DNA from 2 places in the Kocuria sp. BT304 genome. Region 1 is predicted to be linked to the other one. Evidence: predicted binding sites of a transcription regulator. Region 1 holds the regulator's gene; the other holds the start of a gene.

The links. Region 1 encodes HspR, which represses chaperone genes until heat shock. Its sites were predicted from a motif close to AAGTTGAGTCNNNNNGACTCAACTT; they were not measured.
Region 2: a site for HspR is predicted at 10,013-10,037, ahead of DNL27_RS11975 (Hsp20/alpha crystallin family protein). Genes of this name have one in related genera too.

Annotation. Positions count from the first base shown of each region.
Region 1 is NZ_CP030039.1:576,394-587,848, reverse strand. It holds gene DNL27_RS02660 (multidrug effflux MFS transporter) at 1-196, opposite strand, end outside; gene trmB (tRNA (guanosine(46)-N7)-methyltransferase TrmB) at 297-1,295, shown strand; gene DNL27_RS02650 (heat shock protein transcriptional repressor HspR) at 1,465-1,971, opposite strand; gene DNL27_RS02645 (DnaJ C-terminal domain-containing protein) at 1,973-3,004, opposite strand; gene DNL27_RS02640 (nucleotide exchange factor GrpE) at 3,089-3,718, opposite strand; gene dnaK (molecular chaperone DnaK) at 3,715-5,586, opposite strand; gene DNL27_RS02630 (BCCT family transporter) at 5,913-7,904, shown strand; gene DNL27_RS02625 (hypothetical protein) at 7,992-8,396, opposite strand; gene DNL27_RS02620 (hypothetical protein) at 8,427-8,645, opposite strand; gene DNL27_RS02615 (TetR/AcrR family transcriptional regulator) at 8,850-9,722, shown strand; gene DNL27_RS02610 (low molecular weight protein-tyrosine-phosphatase) at 9,763-10,254, shown strand; gene DNL27_RS02605 (uridine kinase) at 10,251-10,877, shown strand; gene DNL27_RS02600 (aminotransferase class IV) at 10,874-11,455, shown strand, end outside.
Region 2 is NZ_CP030039.1:2,722,970-2,734,424, forward strand. It holds gene DNL27_RS11910 (Dyp-type peroxidase) at 1-813, opposite strand, end outside; gene DNL27_RS11915 (multidrug efflux SMR transporter) at 878-1,207, opposite strand; gene DNL27_RS11920 (multidrug efflux SMR transporter) at 1,204-1,566, opposite strand; gene DNL27_RS11925 (TetR/AcrR family transcriptional regulator) at 1,563-2,072, opposite strand; gene DNL27_RS11930 (nitronate monooxygenase family protein) at 2,171-3,184, opposite strand; gene DNL27_RS11935 (NUDIX domain-containing protein) at 3,208-3,693, shown strand; gene DNL27_RS11940 (hypothetical protein) at 3,690-3,917, opposite strand; gene DNL27_RS11945 (MFS transporter) at 4,271-5,938, opposite strand; gene surE (5'/3'-nucleotidase SurE) at 6,150-7,034, opposite strand; gene DNL27_RS11955 (1-phosphofructokinase family hexose kinase) at 7,075-8,037, opposite strand; gene DNL27_RS11960 (GNAT family N-acetyltransferase) at 8,099-8,578, shown strand; gene DNL27_RS11965 (hypothetical protein) at 8,739-8,951, opposite strand; gene DNL27_RS11970 (ChaB family protein) at 9,388-9,807, opposite strand; gene DNL27_RS11975 (Hsp20/alpha crystallin family protein) at 10,113-10,586, shown strand; gene DNL27_RS11980 (phosphatidate cytidylyltransferase) at 10,851-11,455, opposite strand, start outside.

The DNA of each region.
Region 1 (11,455 bases):
TGGCCATGGGACTCACGGCGGAGAGCACGCCCAGGGATCCCACGAGCACCACCGCGTCCCACCGCGGCCGCAGCCCCAGCCGGCTGCGCAGCAGATCGCGCGGCCCGGGATCCTGCATCGCGGGGCCCTGCTCGTCGGGATCCCCCTTCCGGGGGTCGCCGGGCGGGGACTCGGGCGGCTCGTGGTCCTGGGGCATGCGAGTCTCCTGCGCGGCGCCGGCGGAGGGTGGGCCTCAATCGTAGGGTCCGCCCGCCGCGCCGTGACCTCCCGTGACGGCCCGCCTAGGATGTTCCACGATGGAATCCAGCGATCGCACCCAGTCCTCCGCCCTCCCCTCCGGGGACGACGCCGCCCTGCCGGACTCGTCCGCCCCGGGCACCCCGGCCGGCGCCCCGGGCACCCCGGACACCGCGCCGGCGACCACCGCCCAGCACTCGGACGCCGAGCACGGCGAGCGGGCCGCCGCACCGCGGGACGGCGGGGGCGGCGCGGCGGCGTCGTCGTCCGGGGACGCGGTGGGTGGCGAGCCCGGCACCGACGGCCCCGGGGCGACCCCCGCGGCGTTCCACCGGCAGCCGTTCTCGTTCGTGCGCCGCGGGGACCGGCTCTCCCCCAAGCGGCAGAAGGCGTGGGAAGAGCATGCCGGGCAGTGGGTCCTGGAGATCCCCCGCGTGCGCACCGACACCTCCGTGGACCCCTCCTACCACCTGGACCGGGAGGCCGTGTTCGGCCGCACCGCGCCGCTCGTGGTGGAGATCGGCTCCGGGCTGGGCGAGGCGATCGTGGCGCACGCCGCCGCGCACCCCGAGCTGGACCACCTCGCGGTGGAGGTCTACAAGCCCGGGATCGCGGACCTGCTCATGAAGGCCGCGCAGGCCGGGGTGGAGAACGTGCGGGTCGCCCAGGCCAATGCCCCCGAGGTGCTCGAGCACATGCTCGAACCGGCATCCGTGTGCGAGCTGTGGGTGTTCTTCCCCGATCCGTGGCACAAGACCCGCCACCACAAGCGCCGCCTGGTCTCCCCCCGCTTCGCCGAGCTCGCCGCGCGCGTACTCGAGCCGGGCGGGCTGTGGCGCCTGGCCACGGACTGGCAGGAGTACGCCGTGGTGATGCGCGAGGTGCTCGACGCCGCGGACGCCGACTTCGAGAACCTCCACCCCGGGCCCGTGGCCGACGACGAGCACCCCGAGACGGGGTGGGCACCGCGCTGGGACGGGCGGGTCCTCACGAGCTTCGAGCGCAAGGCCACGGAGGCCGGCCGCGTGCCCCGGGATCTGACCTACCGGCATCGCTGACCCTGCGGCCACAGGGATCCCGGCCGGGGCAGTTCGGTCGCTGAGCAGTTCGGTCGCTGAGACCACGGATGTGACCCCGCGCCCCCCGTTCTGGACGCCACGGAGTGGGCAGATGCGCAGAGACCCCGCACCACGAGGTGGTGCGGGGCCCCTGCATGCCGAGGTGCGCTCAGGACGCGCTACGGCCGCGCTTCATCCCGCGTGCGGTCGGGGCATCGGCGGCGCCGGTGTCGCGGCCACCGTGCTCCGGCCGGGCCGGGCGGTAGAGCATGAGCGCCTGCGAGACCTTGCGCGGCGCCCGAAGCGAGCCGCGGGCGATCCGCACGACGTCCCCTTCGGAACCCGCCGTGAAGATCATGTCCCGCTCGCGCCGGGCCTCCCGCTCCTGCTCCAGCTCCTCGGAGAGTTCCGTGACCCGGGACTGCAGCGCCTGCACCTGGTTCTCCAGCTGCATGATCCGCTTGATGCCCTCCAGGGACACCCCATCCTGGGAGAGCTCCTGGATCTGGCGCAGCTTCTGCACGTCCATCTGGGAGTAGCGGCGCGCCCGCCCGGAGGCCCGGGACGGGGTCACCAGGCCCAGGCGGTCGTACTGGCGCAGCGTCTGCGGGTGCATGTCCGCGAGCTCGGCCGCGACTGAGATCACGAAGACGGGCTGGGCGAAGTCGATGGACATCTCAGACCGCGGCCTCCTCGGTCAAGGACGCACGGGGATCAAAGTCCCCCGTGGCCTCGGCGAACGTGCGCAGGGCCTCCTTGGCGGCGTCGTCGAGGTCGGCGGGCAGCTGGATCTGCACGGTGACGATCATGTTGCCCGTGCTGGACCCCGTGGTGAAGCCCTTGCCCCTGACGCGCATCCGGCGCCCGGACGATGTCCCCGCGGGAACCTTCACGCTCACGTGGCCCCCGTCCAGGGTGGGCACCTGCACGGTGGCCCCCAGACCGGCCTCACTCACGGTCACCGGGACCGTGACGTGGACGTCCTGGCCCTCCCGGGTGAAGAACGGGTGCTCCTTGACCTTGACGGTCACGAACAGGTCCCCGTTGCCGCCCGGGCCGGTGTGGCCCTTGCCAGCGATCTTGAGCCGTTGGCCGTCCTTCACGCCCTTGGGCACGCGCACCGTGGTGGTCTGCCCGTTGCCCCGGCGCAGCTTCACGGTGGTGCCGTGGTACGCGGAGCGCAGCGGAATGGTGGTGGTCGTGTGAATGTCCTCGCCCTTGGTGGGCGGGGCCTGGTAGCCGCCGAACCCACCCTGGCCGCCGAAGCCGCCACCAGTGCTGAAACGGGTGTCCCCGCCCTGGGCACCGCCGAACTGCGCGAACAGGTCCTCGAACCCGCCGCCGCCGCTGGACGTGGTGTAGCGCCTGCGGCCGCCGCCACCGCCGTTGAACAGGTCCCCGAAGATGTCCTCGAAGCCCGCGCCGCCGGTGCCGCCCGCTCCCGCGGGCCCGCCGGCCGTGAAGCGCGCACCCGAGCCCATGGCCCGGATGGCGTCGTACTGCTCACGCTCCTCCGGGTCGGAGAGCACGGAGTTCGCCTCGGTGATGTCCTTGAACTTCTTCTCCGCAGCCGCGTCCCCCGGATTCTGGTCCGGGTGGTACTTGCGGGCCAGCTTGCGGTACGCCTTCTTGACGTCTTCCGGGGATGCGTCCTTGGAGACGCCCAGGACGCTGTAGAAATCCTTGTCGATCCAGTCCTGACTGGCCATGACGCCTCCTTCCTGTGAATTCTTCCTCAGTAGGACTCGGGGCGGGTCCCGTCATGTGGACCCGCCCCGAGGTGTTGGTGTGCGCTACGGCTGCGCCGCCACGGCCACCTGGGCCGCCCGGACCACCCGGTTGCCCACCTTGAAGCCCGAACGCAGCACCATGGACACGTGGTCCGGCTCCACCTCGTCGGTGGGCTGCTGCATCACGGCTTCGTGGACGTTGGGGTCGAAGCTCTCCCCCACCTCACCGATGCGGGTGAGTCCCTTCTTGCCCAGGGCGTCCTCGAGCTTGGTGGCGATCGCCGCGAACGGGCCGTCCGTGAGGTCGCCCGCCTTGCGGGCGGCGTCGACGTCGTCCAGCACCGGCAGCAGCGCGGAGATCAGCTCACCCGAGACGAAGTCCCGCAGCTGGTCCTTCTCCCGCGCCGTGCGGTTCTTGAAGTTCACGAACTCCGCCTGCAGCCGCCGCAGGTCCTCGAGCCGCTCGTCGGCCAGCTTCTGGACCTCGGAGCCGCCCGCCGGGGCGGCGTCGCCGGACGACGACGCCGCGTCCGCGGACCCGGCCTCCTGGGACTGGGGGGTGCCGAGAATGTCGTCCACGGTGAGCCCCTCCTGTCCCTCGGTGCCGTCCTGACCGGTGCGAGCGGGCTGTTCCGGATCCTCCGGCACGGACTGGCCGTGGCCCTGGGTGTTCTCGGAATCGCTCATGCTCACTTCTTCCCGTCGTTGTCGTCGTCCACGACCTCGGCGTCGACGATGTCGTCGTCCTCCTTGGCCTGGGCGCCCTCGGCACCGGCGGCACCGGCCCCAGCACCCGCGGCCCCCTCGGCCTGGGACTGGGCGTACAGGGCCTCGCCGATCTTGGTCTGCGAGGACTGCAGCTTCTCGAACGCGGTCTTCACGGCATCGTCGTCATCGCCCTCGAGCGCGGCCTTGACGGCGTCCACGTCCGCCTGGACCTCGGCCTTGACGTCCTCGGGGATGGCGCCCTCGTCGTCCTTGATCAGCTTCTCCACCGAGTATGCGGTCTGCTCCGCGTTGTTGCGGCGGTCCGCGGCCTCACGGCGCTGCTTGTCGGCGTCCGCATTGGCCTCGGCGTCCTTGACCATGCGGTCGATGTCCTCCTTGGACAGCGAGGTGCCGCCCGTGATGGTCATCGACTGCTCCTTGCCGGTGCCCTTGTCCTTGGCGGACACGTGCACGATGCCGTTGGCGTCGATGTCGAAGGTGACCTCGATCTGCGGCATGCCGCGCGGGGCCGGCGCGATGCCGGTCAGCTCGAACGTGCCCAGGTTCTTGTTGTCCCGGGTGAACTCGCGCTCACCCTGGAAGACCTGGATGGACACGGAGGGCTGGTTGTCCTCGGCGGTGGTGAAGGTCTCGGAGCGCTTGGTGGGAATGGCCGTGTTGCGCTCGATGAGCTTGGTCATCACGCCGCCCTTGGTCTCGATGCCCAGCGACAGCGGGGTCACGTCGATCAGCAGCACGTCCTTGCGGTCGCCCTTGAGCACACCGGCCTGGATCGCGGCGCCGATGGCCACGACCTCGTCCGGGTTCACGCCCTTGTTGGGGGCCTTACCCGCGAGCTCGGTGACCTTCTCGACCACGGCGGGCATACGGGTGGAACCACCCACGAGCACCACGTGGTCGATGTCGGAGACGTTGATCCCGGCCTCGGAGATGACGTCCTTGAACGGCTTCTCGGTGCGGGCCAGCAGGTCCTTGGTGAGGTCCTCGAACTTGGCACGGGAGAGCTTCTCGTCCAGGTGCACGGGGCCCTCGGGGGTCACGGACAGGTACTGCAGGGAGATGGTCGTGGACGTCGCGGAGGACAGTTCCTTCTTGGCCTGCTCGGCTGCCTCCTTCAAGCGCTGCAGGGCGATCTTGTCCTTGGACAGGTCCGCACCGGTCTTGGACTTCACCTGCTCCAGCAGCCAGTCCACGATGCGCTGGTCCCAGTCGTCGCCACCGAGGCGGTTGTCACCGGCGGTGGCGCGCACCTGGATGGTGGAGAAGTCGTCCTCGTCCTTGCCGACCTCCAGCAGGGAGACGTCGAACGTGCCGCCGCCGAGGTCGAAGACCAGGATGAGCTCGTCCTCCTTGCCCTTCTCCAGGCCGTAGGCCAGGGCCGCGGCGGTGGGCTCGTTGACGATGCGCAGCACGTTCATGCCGGCGATCTCACCGGCCTCCTTGGTGGCCTGGCGCTCGGCGTCGTTGAAGTACGCGGGGACGGTGATCACGGCGTCCGTGACCGTGTCGCCCAGGTAGGACTCGGCATCCGCCTTGAGCTTCATGAGCGTGCGGGCGGAGATTTCCTGCGGGGTGTACTTCTTGCCGTCGATCTCAGTGGTCCAGTCGGTGCCCATGTGGCGCTTCACGGAGGCCACGGTGCGGTCCACGTTCGTCACGGCCTGGCGCTTAGCCACGTCACCCACGAGGGTCTCGCCGTCCTTGGAGAACGCGACGACGGACGGGGTGGTGCGGTTGCCCTCGGCGTTCGCGATGACGACGGGCTCGCCGCCCTCGAGAACCGCCACCACGGAGTTGGTGGTGCCGAGGTCGATTCCTACTGCACGGGACATTGTCGATCCTTTCGTTGATGCGGTGCGGCCCGCCGGTGACGCCGGTGCGTCCGCGGTGCCGCCAATACTTGAGCTTTCGTGACTCAAGTTTACACATTGAGCACCCCGTGTCAACCTAAGTTGAGTGCCACCCACTCAACTTACTGGCCGCCCGATCTGGCAGGATGCGCGGCGAGTTAGGCCGCCTACCCGTTGCGCGTTACAATCGTGAGTTTGCACGCCCGGGGCGAAACATGGTGTCGCCCTGGTACCACCCACCACGTCCATGGGAGACGCACACTCTTCAGGCCACACATCACTGCCCCGCCACAGTCAGGAGAACTGTCTTGAGCACGCCACCGCCCTCCTCGCCACGAGACCCGCAGGAGACCCCCGCCGTCGAGCACGGCTCCACCTCCGGATCCAGCGCCCGCAGCCGCCCGCGGCAGATCATCGACGAGCTGACCTACCCCCACGGCATCCACCCCGCGCTGGTCCCCGGCGTGGGTGTCGAGGACCGCAAGGTCCGCTTCAACACGGACAAGACGGTGTTCACCGTGACCGCGCTGCTGATCGTGGGGTTCATCGCCTGGGGCGTGCTGGGCACGGAGAGCCTGTCCTCCGTCTCCTCCACCGCCCTGGCCTGGGTCACCGCGAACACCGGGTGGTTCTTCATCCTGCTGTCCACCGCGGCCGTGTTCTTCATGCTCTTCATCGGCTTCACGCGCACCGGGCGCATCAAGCTCGGCCGTGACGACGAGAAGCCCGAGTACTCCTTCTTCTCCTGGCTCGCGATGCTCTTCGCGGCCGGCATGGGCATCGGGCTCATGTTCTACGGGGCGTTCGAGCCCATGAGCTACTTCGAGGGCGGGATCCCCGGCTTCTCGCACATGGCCGAGGCCGGCAGCGACTCCATGGCGGTCTACGCCCTCGTGCAGTCCGCGTTCCACTGGGCCCTGAACCCGTGGGCCGTGTACGCGGTGGTGGGCGTGTCCGTGGCCTACGGCGCCTACCGGCGCGGCCGCGCACCGCTGATCTCCCGCGTGTTCACCGCCCTGCTCGGGCACAAGCGCGTGGACGGTCCGCTGGGCAAGCTGATCGACGTGTTCGCGATCTTCGCGACCCTCTTCGGCACCGCGGCCTCCCTGGGCATGGGCGCCCTGCAGATCGGCTCCGGCATCTCGATCGTGAGCGGCCTGGGCGAGCTGGGCAACAACGTGCTCATCCTGCTGATCGCCGTGCTCTCCGTGGGCTTCATCATCTCAGCGGTCTCGGGCGTCTCCCGCGGCATCCGCTACCTCTCGAACATCAACCTGACGCTGGCGTTCGTGCTCGCACTGTTCGTGTTCTTCGTGGGCCCCACGGTCTTCCTGCTGACCCTGATTCCCTCCACGTTCTCCACGTACGTGTCCCAGTACCTGTTCATGACCGGCCAGTCCGCCGCCTGGGGCCCGGAGAGCGCCAAGTTCTCCAACACCTGGACCGTGTACTACTGGGCCTGGTGGCTGTCCTGGTCCCCCTTCGTGGGCATGTTCATCGCCAAGATCTCCCGCGGGCGCACCATCCGCCAGTTCGTGACCGTGGTGCTGGTGGTCCCGGCCTCCGTGTGCGTGCTGTGGTTCATCGTCTTCGGCGGCTCCGCCATGTGGTTCTCCAAGAACGGTGCGAACCTCTCGGTCGAGGACGGCGCCGAGTCCATGCTGTTCGGCCTGTTCGACCAGCTGCCCCTGACCGGGGTCACCTCCGTGCTCGCGATGGTGGTGATCGGCATCTTCTTCATCACGAGCGCCGACTCCGCCTCCGTGGTCATGGGCACCATGACCCAGCGCGGGCGTCCGGACCCGAGCAAGTGGATCGTGGTCTTCTGGGGCGTGTGCCTGTCCGGCATCGCGATCGTGATGCTGCTCGTGGGCGGCGACGACGCCCTGGCCGGGATGCAGAACCTGGTGATCGTCTCCGCGCTGCCGTTCGCCGTGATCATGGCGTTCATGATGGTGGCGCTCTACCGGGACCTGCGCAACGACCCCGCCACCCTGCGCACGCGCTTCGCGCTGTCTGCGGTGGAGAAGGCCGTGTCCACGGGTCTGGCCGAGCACGGCGACAACTTCGCCTTGCAGGTGGAGCACGCCGAGGGCTACCGCGCCGCCGGCGACTCGTTCGACTCCCACGACCCGGCGATCACCGAGTGGTACCGCCAGACGGACGAGAACGGGGACGAGACGGACTTCCAGTACAAGTCCCGCTGGGTCTCCTCCGCGGTGGACGACATCGTGGAGCAGACCCCCGAGGGCGAGGCGCCCTGGGACCAGACCACTCCCCACAACGCCAACCAGAAGTAGCCAGGGGGCGGCGCCCACCTGAGCCGCACCACGCAACGGGGTGCACGTCCGCGGACGTGCACCCCGTTGTCCGTTCGACCGGTCGCGTCAGTGCTCCGCGGTGTCCCGCGAGTCCGTGAGGGTGCGGATGCCCACCCCGGCGAGCACCAGCACGAGCACCGCCAGCAGGGAGAACGAGATCTGCTGCGAGTGGATGAACCCCGCGACGGTGGCGGGGTCCCACGCCCCGGTGGGCAGCGCGGTGCCCACCACGGAGGCCATCACAGTGCCCACGATGGCGAGCCCCACCGCGTTGCCCACCTCCTGGGCGGTGTCGTTCATGGCCGACCCCATGGAGGTGTGGCTCTCGGGCAGCGCCCCCATCAGCGCCACGGCCCCGGTGGTCATCACGGTGCGCATGGCCACGGTCATCATGAGCATCCCGAGGGCACACCACACGAAGCCGTGGGCCACCGCGCAGACCCACACCGCGAGGCTCGCGAGCAGCAGCACGACGGCGCCCAGCGAGGTCCCCCGGTGCCCCTACCCGGCCACGGCCCGGTCCACGAAGGGTCCCGCGCCCATCATGCCCACCACGAACGGCAGGTTGGCGAGGCCGGTCTGCAGCGGGGTCCAGCCCCACGCGAACTGGTAGAGCTGGGTGGACACGAACATCACCCCGGCCATCGCCGTCATCACCGAGGTCTGCAGGATCGCGGAGCCGCGCACCGTGCGGATGCCCAGCAGGGAGAGGTCCAGCATCGGGTCCGCCGCGGTGCGCTCGCGCCACACGAACCCGGCGCGCGGGCTCTGGGGCGAGGACCCGGCGCGGTGCCGGGCGCGGTGCCGGTGAGCTGTGTCGTGGGAGGCCCTTATTTAGTGTCAGACACTGTTCGATTAGTCGAACTGTGTTCGAAAATAGAACGTTGTTTGATACTGCGCAACACCCTGCGTACCGTGAGCGCCATGACAGCCTCGCGTGAACCCTCCCCGGACCGGACGTCCCCCGCCCAGAACGCCGCGCAGTCGGGCCCCGAACGGCGGGCGGGCGGGCCCGGACGGGGCCGGCGGGGCGGCACGCAGGCGGGCGGGCGGCGTCGCGCGTCCCTGTCCGTGGACGCGATCGTGGAGACCGCGATCGCCATGCTGGACCGGGAGGGGGCCGCGCGGCTGACCCTGCGGGGGCTGGCCGGCACGCTCGACAGCGGCGTGGCCAGCCTGTACTGGTACGCGTCCGGCAAGGACGAGCTCATGGCCATGGTCGCGGACGAGGTGCTGGGCCGCGCGCTCGCCGAGTTCGAGGCGCTGCGGGTGGCGGGGTGGAGCACGCCCGAGCAGTTCGCGCAGCTGCCGGCCCCGGAACCGGCCCCCCGCACGAGCGCCCGCACCCGGGAGGCCCTCGTGGACCTGCGCCGGCTGTCCCTGTGCCTGTTCGCGCAGATGTTGAAGCACCTCTGGCTCGCGGAGCAGCTGATGCACGCGGGCCCGGACGAGGAGAACGCCCTGCGCACGTGGGAGTGCACCGGGCAGATCCTGCAGCGCATGGAGCTGAGCACCTCCCAGCAGTTCCACGCGTCCATGGCGGTGACCACCTACGCCACCGGGATGGGTGCGGAGATCTCCCAGCGCCAGGCCCAGCGCAACGAGCAGGACGCCGAGCAGAAGTTCCGCGAGCAGCTCGAGCGCTGGGAGCACGCGAGCACGCAGGACTTCCCGTTCGTGCACTCGGTGCTCGGGGAGTTCCGCCGCCACGACGGCCGCGCCGAGTACGCGGCCGGGCTGAACCTGCTGCTGTCGGGCATCGAGCGCCAGACGTGGAGCGCCGACGCACCGCGCTGAGCCCCCTCGCGGCGGCCGGATTTTTCGTACAGTGGTGGCCATGATCGAAATCGTCACGGTGTGCACGGGCAACATCTGCCGTTCCCCCATGGCCGAGGCGCTGCTGCGCCGCGAGCTCGAACGGGCGGGCCTGGGCGAGCGTGCCGCCGTGGGCTCCGCCGGTGTGAACGACGAGGAGCACGGCAACCCCGTGGACCCGCGCGCCCGGGAGGTCCTTGAGCGCAACGGTCTGCAGCTGCCAGCGCACAGCGCCCACCGCGTCACCGACCGCGAGCTCGCGGACGCGGACCTGCTGCTGGCCATGACCGGGGAGCACGCGCGGCGGCTGCGGGAGCGGCTGCCCCACGGCGCCCGGGACACCGTGCGTCTGCTGCGCAGCTTCGACCCGCAGGCCGTGGCCTCCCACGAGGACCTCGACATCGCCGACCCGTGGTACGGCGGCTCGGAGGACTTCGACACCGCATGGGAGCAGATCGAGGCGGCGACCCCCGGGGCCGTGGAGTGGGTCCGCGAGCGGGTGTCCGAGCGGTGATCGGCCCCGGCGAGGCGTTCCACGACCACGAGCTGGAGCGGTACCCGGACGGCGTCAACCTCGCCCGGACCCTGCCCCCGGTCACCCGCAAGCCGTTCCTCGTGGGGATCGACGGACGCTCCGGGGCGGGCAAGACCACCCTCACCGACCAGCTCGCCGCAGTGCTGCGCCGCTCGCACGACGTGGTGGTGTTCCGCCTGGAGGACATCTACCCGGGGTGGGACGGTCTGCTGGCGGGCATGAACGCCTACCGCACCGAGATCCTGGAGCCGCTGCGCCGCGGCGAGGACGCCCACTGGACGGCGTGGGACTGGCTGACGAGTGAACCGGGCACCCCGCGGCTCACGCGCACCGCGGAGATCGTGCTGCTCGAGGGCGTGGGCGCGAGCCACCGCGAGGCGCGCGGGCTGCTGGACACCGCCGTGTGGGTCGAGCTGCCCACCGCACAGCGCAGGCAGCGCGCGTTGGAGCGGGACGGCGCCGCGTACGAGGGCCACTGGGAGCAGTGGGCCGCGCAGGAGGAGGAGTACCTCGCGGAGGACCATGTGTGGGAGGCCGCGGACGTCATCCACCCCGGCCCGTCCTCGGAGAAACCCGCGGCGGAGGACCGGGGCCCGGCATGAGCTCCCGGGGTGCCGGCACGGCGGCCGTGATCATTTCCCCCGTCACGGGAAAGCCGCGGCTCGTGGACCCGCACCACCCCCACGTGGGCCTCGAGGACCAGGCGCTCACCCGCGGGGACGGTGTCTTCGAGACGCTGCACGTGCTGGACGGGGACGCCTACAAGTTCGACGCCCACCACGCCCGCCTGAGTGCGTCCGCGCGCAGCTGCGACCTGCCCGCTCCCACGGCGGCCACGTGCCGCGCGGCCCTGGCCATGGCGCTCGACGCCGCCGGGCCCGGTTCCCAGGACCCCGCCCTGGGGCTCGGCGCGGAGCACTCCGTGAAGCTCAGCATCTCGCGCGGCGCCCCGGGGGACGCCCCGTGGGCGTGGCTCACCGCGGCCCCCGTGCCGGACTCGACGTTCGCCGCGCGCCGGGACGGGGTGTCCGTGGTGCTGCTGGACCGCGGCCACGACCCCGCGGAGGATTCCGGGCTGCCCTGGCTGCTGCCGGGGGTCAAGACGCTCTCCTACGCCGTGAACGTGGCCGCCCTGCGCCACGCGCGCGCCCACGGCGCCCAGGACGCCGTGTTCACGGCG
Region 2 (11,455 bases), 620 kb from region 1:
CACCACCATGTTCTCCAGCATGGTCTCGGTGACCGCGGGGTCCGCGGCGTAGCCGATGAAGTACGTGCCGAACTCGGCGGAACCCACCCGACCGAAGGGCATGTTGTCGCGCACGATCTCGCGCTTGCGGCCGTCCACGGGGTCGAGGTCGTTGAGGGCCACGTGCGAGTTGGCGGGCTTCTGCGCGTCGGACATCTCGATGTCCTCGAGCTTGGAGCGCCCGATCACCCGCTCCTGCTCACCCACGGACAGCGCCTCCCACGCGGTCATGTCGTGCAGGTACTTCTGCACCAGCACGTAGCTGCCGCCGCGGTAGTCGGGGTCCTCGTCCCCCACCAGGGCGGCGGTGCAGGCGTCCTCGCCCTCCGGGTTGGCGGTGCCGTCCACGAAGCCCAGCAGGTCCCGCTCCTCGAAGAACTTGAAGCCGTGCACCTCGTCCTCCACGTGCACGTGCGGGCCCAGGCGCGTCATGAGGTGCTTGGCCAGCTCGAAGCACACGTCCTGCGTGCCCGCCCGCAGGTGGATGAGCAGGTCGCCGGGGGTCGCCGGTGCGGAGTGCACGTCCCCGTGGAACTCGCGGAACGGGTGGAGGTCCCTGGGAAGGGGCGCATCGAAGAGCCGCCCCCAGGCGTCGTGGCCCACGCCCACCACGCACAGCAGGTTGCTGGTGGGCACGCGGAAAGAGACGGCCTTGGTGAGGTCCGAGACCTCCGTGAGCACGTCCGCCACCTCGGCCTCGGCGCCCTCGTTGACGGTGAGGACCAGGAACAGGGCCGCTTTGGCCGGTGAGGCCACGATCTTCTGGGTGGGCATGGTGTCTCCGTGGGTGGGGGCTGCCGTCTCAGGCCTGTGCGTCCACACTATCCCCCGGGGTTGCTCAGTGCATGGCCCCGAAGTCGATGCACAGCACGCCCCCCACGATCAGCGCGAGCCCCAGGCACATGAGCCAGGTGAGCGGTTCCTTGAAGAACACGCGGCTGATGACGGCGGTGATCGCCACTCCCGTGGCGGACCAGATCCCGTACGCCACACCCAGCGGGACACCGTGGCTCAGCACCACGGCCAGAAGCCAGAACGCCAGGACGTAGCCCACGGTGGCACCCACCCACCAGACCTTCCGGCCCGCACTGGCCAGGCGGAGGGACACGGTGCCGACGACCTCGCACAGGATGGCCGAGGCCAGGGACAGAGCGGCGAAGGCGGTCATCGGATCTCCTCCGTGGTGAGGGTGTTGTGCTTCTTGAGGGCCAGCTGGGAGCCGAGCTCCACCGTGAGGACACCGGCGATCACCAGCACGATGCCCAGACCCATGACCGGGGTGATGGGCTCGTTGAAGATCACCAGGGACAGCACGGCCGTGGCGGCCACCCCGGTGGCACCCCAGATCCCGTACCCCACGCCCAGACTCATGCCGTTGCGCAGGGCCGCGAACAGCCCCACGAACGCCCCGAGGTATCCCAGCACCACGATCACGTAGAACTGTGGTGCGTCCATGGCGACCTTGAGCGAGAGCGAGCCGGAGACCTCCAGCACAATCGCGGCCACCAGGTACAGCCACTTCTTCATCGGCCCACTTCCTTCTCGATCAGCTCCAGCGCGACGCCTGCCACCGCCGAGCGGCAGGAGGCGTCCAGGTCCAGCAGCCCCAGTGAGCGGTCGATCCACGCCCCGTCCGCCATCAGCCGGGCGGCCACGAGGGCCGGTGCGTCCAGCTCCCCGAACCACGAGGACATGCGCGCGGACCACAGTGCCGCGAGCTTCTCGCGCAGGCGCAAGTCCGCCACGAGGGCCACGTCCGCGACGTCCATCTCCCCCAGCAGGGTGAGCTCCACGTAGGCGCGCAGCCGGTCCACGGGTTCGGCCCCGTCCCCGGTGCGGGCCGCGAGCTCCTCCTCCCAGCCGCCCAGGAGGTGCTCCGTGACGGCCACGGTGAGGGTCTCCTTGGTGGGGAAGTGGTGCACTACCCCGGGTTTGGTGATGCCGACGGCACGGGCCACGGCATCGATGGTGAGGGCGCCCCCGGAGCGCAGCACCTCCAGCGCGCTGTCCAGGATCTCGGTCTTGGTTGTCACAGCGGTGAGCCCACCATACGTATGGTAGGTAAAAGTTCACGCGGCGTTCAGTCAGGTCAGGTGGCGCAGACGGTCGATCGGCGTGTGCTGAGACCCGTTCACAGCCCCCGGAACAGCTCCACGACCTCCGCCGCCCTGGTCTCCCGGCAGGCCGCCGCGCCCGTGCCCGCCCACAGGTTCAGCCCCTCGGGGTCCGCGGACGACGCCGCCCGCAGCGGTGCGGTCATGTAGTGCACCTGGGGGTAGCCGGTCACCTCGTGCGCCGCCATCCGGTCCGTGAAGCCGTTGCGCAGCGCTCGGGCCGCCCGCCCGGAGAACGCGCGGGTCACCACGGTCTCCGTGTGGGTGCCGTCCAGCAGGGCCTCCCGGTGAGCGGGCTTGGTGCCGGCCTCCACCGCGGTGAGGAACAGCGTGCCCACCTGCACGGCCGCCGCACCCCGCGCGAGGAGGGCGGCGGCGTCGTCCCGGCCCGCGATCCCGCCCGCGGCGACGAGGGGAAGGTCGGTCAGCTCCCGTGCGGCGCCGAGGAGAGCGGCCGTGGCGATCTCCTCCGGCTGCCCTGCCTGCCCGTGGGTTGCGCGGTGCCCTCCCGCCTCGACGCCCTGCACCACGATTGCGTCCGGGCGCAGCCGGGCCGCGGCCGTCACCTCGTCCGGGGAGGTCGCGTTGAGCACGACGGCGCTGCCCGCGTTCCGCAACCGGGCGACGTCGTCCGCGGTGGGCAGGCCGAACGTGAACGAGACGAGCGGGACGGGGTGGACCGTGAGGTGGTCGAGTTTTGCGGGGTACTCGTCGTCCACGTACTCGCCCGGCTCCGGGGCGGGCACGCCCAGCTCGGCGGCCACCGGCGCCAGGGCGCGGGCGTAGGCGGCGAGCGCCGCGGGGTCCGACGGGTCCCGCTCGGGGACGAACAGGTTCACGCCGAAGCGGCCCGTGTGCGCCGCGACGTCGCGGACCTCCTCCGCCATCGCCTCGGTGCTCTTGTACCCGGCGGCAAGCATGCCCAGCCCACCGGCGCGCGCGACGGCCACGGCGAGCGCGGGCGTGGACGGCCCGCCCGCCATGGGTGCCTGCACCACGGGCACGGGCAGGGTGGTCAGGGGGTTGGTCATGGTGTCTCCTTACACTGGCAGGCGTGTCCGCATCCCATGATCCCCGCCAGGCCCCCGTTCCGTCCTCCTCCCCCTCCGGGAACGACGACGCCGCCCGCCCCGTCATCAAGGTCACCGGCGTGGTCCTGCGCCGCGCCTCGGACGGCTGCGTGCTGACCGTGCGCAAGCGCGGAACCAGCATGTTCATGTTCCCCGGCGGGAAACCGGAGGCGGGCGAGACCCCCGAGGAGACCGGGATCCGCGAGGTGCGCGAGGAACTGGGGATCGAGCTGTCCGCCGCGGAGCTGGAACCGGTGGGCGAGTGGCACAGCGACGCCGCCAACGAACCCGGTCACGGGCTGCACAGCCACGTGTTCATGGGCACCGTGGCGCTGACGCAGACCCCGGTGCCGGCCGCGGAGATCGAGGAGCTGCGGTGGCAGCCCTTGGATGACGTGGAGGACGTCGAGGACCTCGCCCCGCTGGCGCGCTGGTACGCGCTGCCGGCGGTGCGGGGGACGCAGAGCTAGCTGATCCCCGGGGTGGCCCGGGTCTCGTGCCCACGCGAGATCTGGTCCGAGTTCTCCAGCATCCGCACGCGAGCCTTGCGGTTCACGATCTGAATGGCCGTGCCGACCGTGGCAAACACGGCGGTGTATGTCACGTAATACCACCCGAACTGGCGGTCCGGAACGATCAGGGTGAGAAGTGCCGCGAACCCCAGGAAGACGAAGAAGTAGAGCAGCCACGTCATAACCGTCCGCCACGCTGTGTGGGGATAGTACGGATCCGCCCTCAGGATCTCCTGCCGCCGGGGCTGGGACTCGCCCGAGTCGCCCACTGGTGCGCCTTTCGCAGACCTCCGTCCGCCATGGCGTGCCTCGAAGGCGGTTGAATCAGTCGTGGGCATTGCCGTCTCACCTGCTTCGGTTGCTGCACCGGGAATCTCCCGGTCTCCCACCGTTTCCGACCGGGCGGGCCCGGGCAATGACCGTTCGGCCACTTTCCCCCGCCGTGCGACCGGGGTGAGACGACGCATGGGGCCGGCCGTGCGGCGTCGTCGGCTGGACGGCGCCAGCGGCTTCGGAAGCGGCGCGCGAGAGTCGATCAGGCCGCGGGCGTATCGTCCCGCCGCGCCGCCCGGCGCACCTGCAGCGCGCCCAGGAAGCCGAGCAGGATGAACCCGGTGGCGATCACGAGAGCCCACTGGGTGGCGTGCGTGAAGCCGGTGGAGAGGGCGTCGATCACGTGCTGCGTCTCCGGCCCGAGGGGGTGCTGCTCCGCCTGGGCCTGCAGCTGCGGGATCATGCCGCCCGCGGACTGGCGGGTGGCCTCCGCGAGCTGGTCCGCCTGGGCGGCGTCGAGCCCGGTGGCGTCCAGTGCTGCGGGCAGGGTGAGGCTCATGGACACGGACAGCGCGGCGCCCGCGAACGCCGTGCCCAGCGCCGAGCCGATCTGGCGGACGGTGCTCTGCGTCGCGGAGGCCTGCCCCGACGACGCCACGGGCACGTCCCGCAGCACGGTGCCGGTCAGCTGCGCGGACGCGAGCCCCAGGCCCACGCCGTAGACCACGAGCGGCAGCGCCACGAGCCACGCGGCGGTGCCCGGGCCCATGACCAGGGCGAGCACCACCACGCCCACCACCTCGAGCCCCAGGCCGATCAGCACGGTCCCGGGCGCCCCGAACTTCGCGGCGAGGTGCCGGGCGGACGCGCCCGAGATGAACGCGCCGATGGCCATGGCCGCGAGCACCAGCCCGGACTGCATGATGTTCAGGCCCAGCACGTTGGTGAGGTACAGGGGCAGCACGAAGATGATCGCGAACTCGCCCACGGCCACCATGGCGGCGGCCAGGTTGCCCCACGAGAACGTGCGCACCTGGAAGAGACCGAGGTCCAGCAGTGCCGAGCGGCGCACCTTCGCGCGGTGGCGCTCCCACACCACGAACAGGGCGAGCGCCACGAACCCCACCACGAGCGCGATCGCCACGATGGACACCGGCGCCGTGGCGGGCCACACCCACCCGAAGATCGAGAAGTCGGCCGTGGGGGTGAGCCAGCCGATGGCCGGGCCCTCGATGATCGCGAACACCAGCGCGCCGAACGCAATGGCGCTGAGCATGGCACCGTCCACGTCCGCACCGCGTTCGCGCACGTCGCTGCGGGTGTTGGTGATGCTGCTCCACCCCACCACCGCGATGATCGCCGCGAGCGGCAGGTTCACCAGGAAGATCCAGTGCCACGACGCCCAGTGGGTCAGCGCGCCGCCCACCAGCGGGCCGATCGCCGCCGCGCCGGACATCACCGCGCCCCACACGCCGAACGCCGGGCCGCGGTACTTCCCGCGGAACAGCGCGTTCACCGTGGACAGCGTGGACGGCATGATGAACGCCGCACCGAGCGCCTGCACCGCGCGGGACGCGATGAGCGCCCCCGCCGTGCCGGATAGGGCCGCCAGCAGACTGCCCCCGGCGAAGACCACGAGCCCCACCATGAACATGGTCTTGCGTCCCCAGCGGTCCGCGAGCTTGCCCGTGGACAGCAGCAGCGCCGCGAGCAGCACCGCGTAGAGGCTGTTGACCCACTGCGCGTCCGTGAGGTTCAGCCCCAGGTCCTGGATGATCGCGGGCAGGGCGACCCCCACGATCGTGCCGTCCAGCACGATCATTCCGAGCCCCGCAGCGAGCGCTCCGAGGGCCACCCAGTCCCTGCGGCTCGGGGCGTCCACGGTGGCGACGCCGCCGGGTTGGGCTTCCGCCGCTGGTGTCGACGCCATGGGGGGCCTCCGCTTCGTGCTGGTTCTCGGTCCGCGACCGCCCGTGCTCCACCGGGGCAGAGGGTCCGTTCCCACCCTGGCCCCGGCCGGTGGCCGGCTGGGACGGGCGAGTGTTCTCGCGGGAAGACTATCCGCTCACCGTGTGAACGTGCAGGGACCGGTGGCGGACGTCGTGATCGTCGTGTGCCTACCGCTCACGGGAGGCGGGACGTCAGGTCCGGCGCATGACCGTGGCGGAGTCCACGGTGACGTCGCCGCACCCGGTCCCGGCGGCGTCGTCGTCCGTGAGGCCCGGGAGGGTGACGTCCCAGAACGGCGTGGGCCCCGCGATCCCCAGCTCCTGGCGCGGCACGGCGTGGGTGTCCTGGGTGGGATCGTCCACGGGGGCGCGCAGCAGGGTGGCGGTGGCCCAGCCGTGGGTGAGGAGGTAGTGGTCGCTCTCGGGTTCCTCCGGACCGGTCTCCGCGCTGTAGGTCACCGCGATGTGCTTCTCGTCCCCGCGCCCGATCTGCGCCTGGACCGCGCCGAAGCTCGCGAGCCGGGCGGGCTTGAGCCCGCGCAGCCGATCCGGGGACACGTCCGGGACGTTGACGTTGAGAATCCACTCGTCGAACGGGCGCTGCTCCCAGCGCTCCAGGGCGTAGCGGGTGACCAGCAGGGCCGTGTCCCAGTGCTGGGGGGCACCGGAGGTGATGGACACCGCGATCCCCGGAATCCCGTGGGACGCGCCCGTGAGCACCGCACCCACGGTGCCCGAGTGCAGGGTGGCCTTGCCCGTGTTCGCCCCCAGGTTCACGCCGGAGAGGATCATGTCCGGGCGCTGCCCGAAGGCGCCGTAGGAGGCCAGGAACGCGATCAGCGCGGGGGCGGCCTTCACCCCCACGCATTCCACGTCCTCGGGCATCTCCGGCGGGCTGGCGGGGACCAGGGCGATCTTCCCGTCGACCTCCTCGCCGGACAGGGACGCGCTGGCACCCGAGTACTCCTCCGCCGGCGCCGCCACCTTCACGGTGTGCCCCCGCTCCAGCGCCGCCCTCGCCAGGACCGCCAGCCCCGGGGACGAGATGCCGTCGTCGTTGGTCACCAGGATGTGCATGTGCACCATCGTGGCACGCGTCACGCACCCGGGCCAGGGCTCAGGAGATCCGGCGCACCGTGATCTGACGGGCGAACTTCTCGACGGTGGTGCGGTTGCCCGTGCCCAGTCCGCGCCGGGCCACGTTGAGCGCCCCGGCAGAGGCACCGAGCGCCACGGCGTCCACCAGGTCCAGCCCGCGCGCCAGCCCCACGGAGATCCCGGCGGTCATCGAGTCCCCGGCCCCGCGGTGGTCCAGCGGCGTGATGGACGGCGCGCAGACCTCCCGCACGGAGTCCTGCTCCACGAGCAGCGCCGGGTCCTTGGCGCGCGAGACGACGACGGCGCCCGCGCCCCGCTCCACGAGCGCCCGCCCGGCATCCACGAGGGACTCGGGGGTGTCGTCCGAGCCGAGGTCCAGGTCCCGGACCTCCTCGTGGCTGATCTTGAGCACGTCCACGTGCGCGGCCACCGCGGCCAGGGCCGGGGCGCCGCTGAGGTCCGCGACCACGGTGGTCCCGGCGTCCCGGGTGTCCCGGATGAGACGTCCGAAGAAGGAGGCCGGCACCACGTCCCCGGGCTCCGCGCCCGTGACCGTGAGGACGTCCGAGGCCAGGGCGTCCACGAACGCCGTGCCGTAGAGATCGTCCAGCTCGTGGCGGGAGAGCTCCGGCGGCGGCATGTGGGCCACGGTCTCCCGGTCCTCCCCGCGCAGGTCGTACACGTAGCCGCCGTTGCCGTACCCGTAGCGCACGGCGTTGACCTGCATGCCGAGCCCGTCCAGCATGGAACGGATCAGGGTGCCCAGCTCACCGCCGAACGGCCCGTTCACCGAGACGTCCGCGCCCAGGGAACCGGCCATGCGGGCCACCCACAGCCCCTGCCCGCCCGGGTGCATGTGCACGTCCGACTCGTGGGCGCTGCGGTTGCGGTACGCGGCGGGCTCCGTGATCTCCGTGATCAGCAGCGGGGTGGGCACCAGGACGGAGAGGCGCGGTGCGGCGCCGGAACGGGTATCGGTCACGCACGAAAGCTACCGCACGCGGTCCCTGGTGAACAGCACACCGAGGTGCCACCATGGTGGGATGAATTCCACCGCACCGGTCCGCATCGTGGAGGGCCAGGCCGCCAGCGAGCACACCCTGGCGGCCCTGGGCGCGTACTTCAGCGAGCTCGACCACCGCATCGACGGCGGGTTCGACCCCGAGCTCACCGAGGTGACCGGCCCCGAGGACGTCACCCCGCCCCACGGGGACTTCTTCCTGATGACCGACCTGGTCACGGGCGAGGTGATCGCGTGCGGCGCGGTCCGCAGGATCGACGACGACCGCGTAGAGCTGCGCCGGATCTGGGTGGCGCCGGAGCACCGCGGCCGGGGCCACGCCCGCACCCTGGTCCGGGCGCTCGAGAACAAGGTGCGCTCCTTCGGCGCCAGCACCGCGGTGGTCTCCCTGAACCCCGAGATGACCGAGGGCATCGCGATGTTCCGCAACCGCGGCTACGAACCGGTGGAGTCCTTCCACCGGGACACCACCGCTTCGGTGTTCCTGGGGCGGGTGCTCTAGGGCGGAGGTGGCCCGTGTGGCCGCTCAAGGGCGTGACGTCCGACCCGGGGGTGGCCATAGTGGGACTCGCGAGGAGCACCAGCGCCGAGAAGTAGGCCAGGCAGTCATCCGCACGGTCCGACGAGCCTGGCTCGCGCTTTTAACAGGCGCTTATAACAGGTCAGGTCAGCTCCACCACGTCAGCCACCAGCGGAGCGGCCAATCCCGTCCAGCGGCCACGCTTCTGGTAGCACCACGCCACGGCATCGGACACCCAGAGCAGTGTCTCTTCGTGCGCCCTGGGAAAGTCGTAGCGCGGTCGGTTCTCGGAGGACTGGAGCGCCTGCCCGATGATCTTCTTGTCGTGGGCATACGAAGACTCGTCCTTTTCCACCCACAAGTGGTCCGCGCCGCTGGCCGCAGCATCTCGCGCGAGGGCCCCAGACACAGCGGCCTGGCTTCCTTGTCTCTGAGCCCTCGCGCCACGTACACGTTCACCACGGTGTCGAGGGCGGAGAACTCCTTCAGCAGCTTCTTGCGGCGGTCATCGCGTTCATCGGTAAAATGGATCCTCTTCTGACCAGACAGCGCCAAGGACCGAACAGCCTTTCGGGCGCGGTTCACGTCTCCGGCGGCAACCGTGCTTGCCACCACGTAGTAGCCGCCCACTTTGGACTCATCAACAAAGACGTGGGAGTAGAGCTCGTACCGGGCCCTTCGTGAAGCGTAGTGCGGGGCGCGACACCGATGACTGCCGAGAAAACCCCTGGTTCGAGCTGAGGGGAGGCGGTCCCGATGCACAGGAACCGGAGTTCACGCTTCGCGTCACCTCAGTCCCGCGCCTCCCGCGTCCTCTTGTCGTTCGCCTTCCCGATGGCCTCCACCAGCTCGTCCTTGGTCATGCCCGAACGGCCCTGGACGTCCAGCTCCTGGGCGATCTCGTAGAGGTGCTCCTTGGAGGCGTTCGCGTCCACGCCGCCGGCGGTGTCCTCCTTGTTGAGCCCACCCTTTTCCGCGCTGGCGTCCGACGGGCCGTTCTCCTCCTTGGGCTCCCAGTGGCCCCCCACCTTCTCGTGGGTGTGCTTCACCGCGGCCCACGCCGTGCGGGCCGCGCGGGACTCCTCCTGGTACTTCTCCTGTGCGGAGTCGTACGCCTGCGCGAACGTGTCCTGCGCCTTCTCGTCGGAGCGGCGCAGCGTGGACGGAATCTCGTCCTGCCGCGCGCGGCCGTTCTTCTTCGCCTTCGGCACGGTGTCCTCCTTCTTGTCGGGGATGTCTCCGGTGCTTCGATTCTAGGAACGACGACGCCGCCCGCCCCACCCTTTCGGGCCCGTCACCTCCCGTGACGGCCGGGCGAGGGTCCGTGGAAGCACCGCCGCTCGCCTTGAGCATAGTCCGCTCAAGATAGGTGCCCGAACCCTTGGCACTCTGCTGGACCGAGTGCTATATTTTTCGTAGTTGAGTCAGTGGGACTCAAGAAACGTGACAGCGCCGGATCCGGACACCAGCGGCCGAGCGCTCCACGGAGGTCACGCACATGGAAGGAATGACTGTCATGGCTACTTTCGATCCGTTCACCGAGGTCCAGAACTTCGCCAACCAGGTCCTCTCCACCCGCAACGGCCTGGAGCAGATGCCCATGGACCTGTTCCGCCGGGGCTCCAACTACTACCTCGCCGCGGACCTCCCGGGCATCGACCCCACCAGCGTGGACGTGGACGTGGACGGCCAGCTGCTGACCATTCGCGCGCAGCGCCGCCTGCCCTCCGCGGAGAAGGACACTAAGTGGATCGTGCGCGAGCGCCGCAACCACTCCTTCGTCCGCCAGCTGAACCTGGGCCAGGGCATCGACACGGAGAACATCACCGCCGCGTACGACAACGGCGTGCTCACCGTGACCATCCCTGTGTCCCCCAAGTCCCAGCCGCGCAAGATCCAGGTGGCCACGGGCCAGAACCAGGACAGCGTGGTGCTGGAGAACGGTCAGCAGGAGCAGAAGACCGAGTCCTCCGAGGACTCAGAGAGCTGAGCGCCCCGGCATCACCCGGGATGCACTGAGTGAGCCACGAGGGCCCGCGGGATCTCCCGCGGGCCCTCGGGCATGCCCGACGGGGATTCCACGCACGGGGCCCCGTAGCGTCCGTCCCACCGCGTGAGGAGCCGCCGACGCGGCGTCGCGATGTCCGGTCCTCCTCCGGGACCGCCCGCGACGGCGTGCGCGGCGTCGCCCGTGGAGTGCGGCGGTGCGCGCGGCGTCGCCCATGCTGTGCGGCGGTGCGCGGTGGTGCGCGGCTCAGCCCGCGAAGAAGAACCGGGTGAGGTGGAAGAACACCGGTGCCGCGAAGATCAGGGAGTCCATCCGGTCCAGGATCCCGCCGTGACCCGGGATGAGGGCGCCGAAGTCCTTGATGCCGCGGTCCCGTTTGAGGCTGCTCATCACGAGCCCGCCCAGGAAGCCCAGCAGGCAGGAGACCAGGGCCAGCACCCCGGCCTGCCACGGGGTGAACGGGGTCAGCCACCACAGCGCGGCGCCCAGGGCCGTGGCGGAGAGGACCCCGCCCACGAAGCCCTCCCACGTCTTGTTGGGACTCACGGTGGGCGCGATCCGGTGCCGGCCCATGGTCTTGCCCCAGAGGTACTGCAGGACGTCCGAGCCCTGCACCACCACCGCGAGGAACAGCAGCAGTGCCCCCGCCTCCACGCCACCAGACCCCACGGCGGAACCGTCCGCCGCGGCCTTGCCGTGATGGATGGCCACGGGCAGCTGCAGCACGGCCGGGAGGTAGCTCAGGGCGTAGACGCACACCATGAGACCCCACTGGCTCAGGGCGGCCCGGTGCAGGAAGGACTCCGTGCGCCCGGACAGCGCGAGCAGCACGGGTAGGAACAGGAACGCGT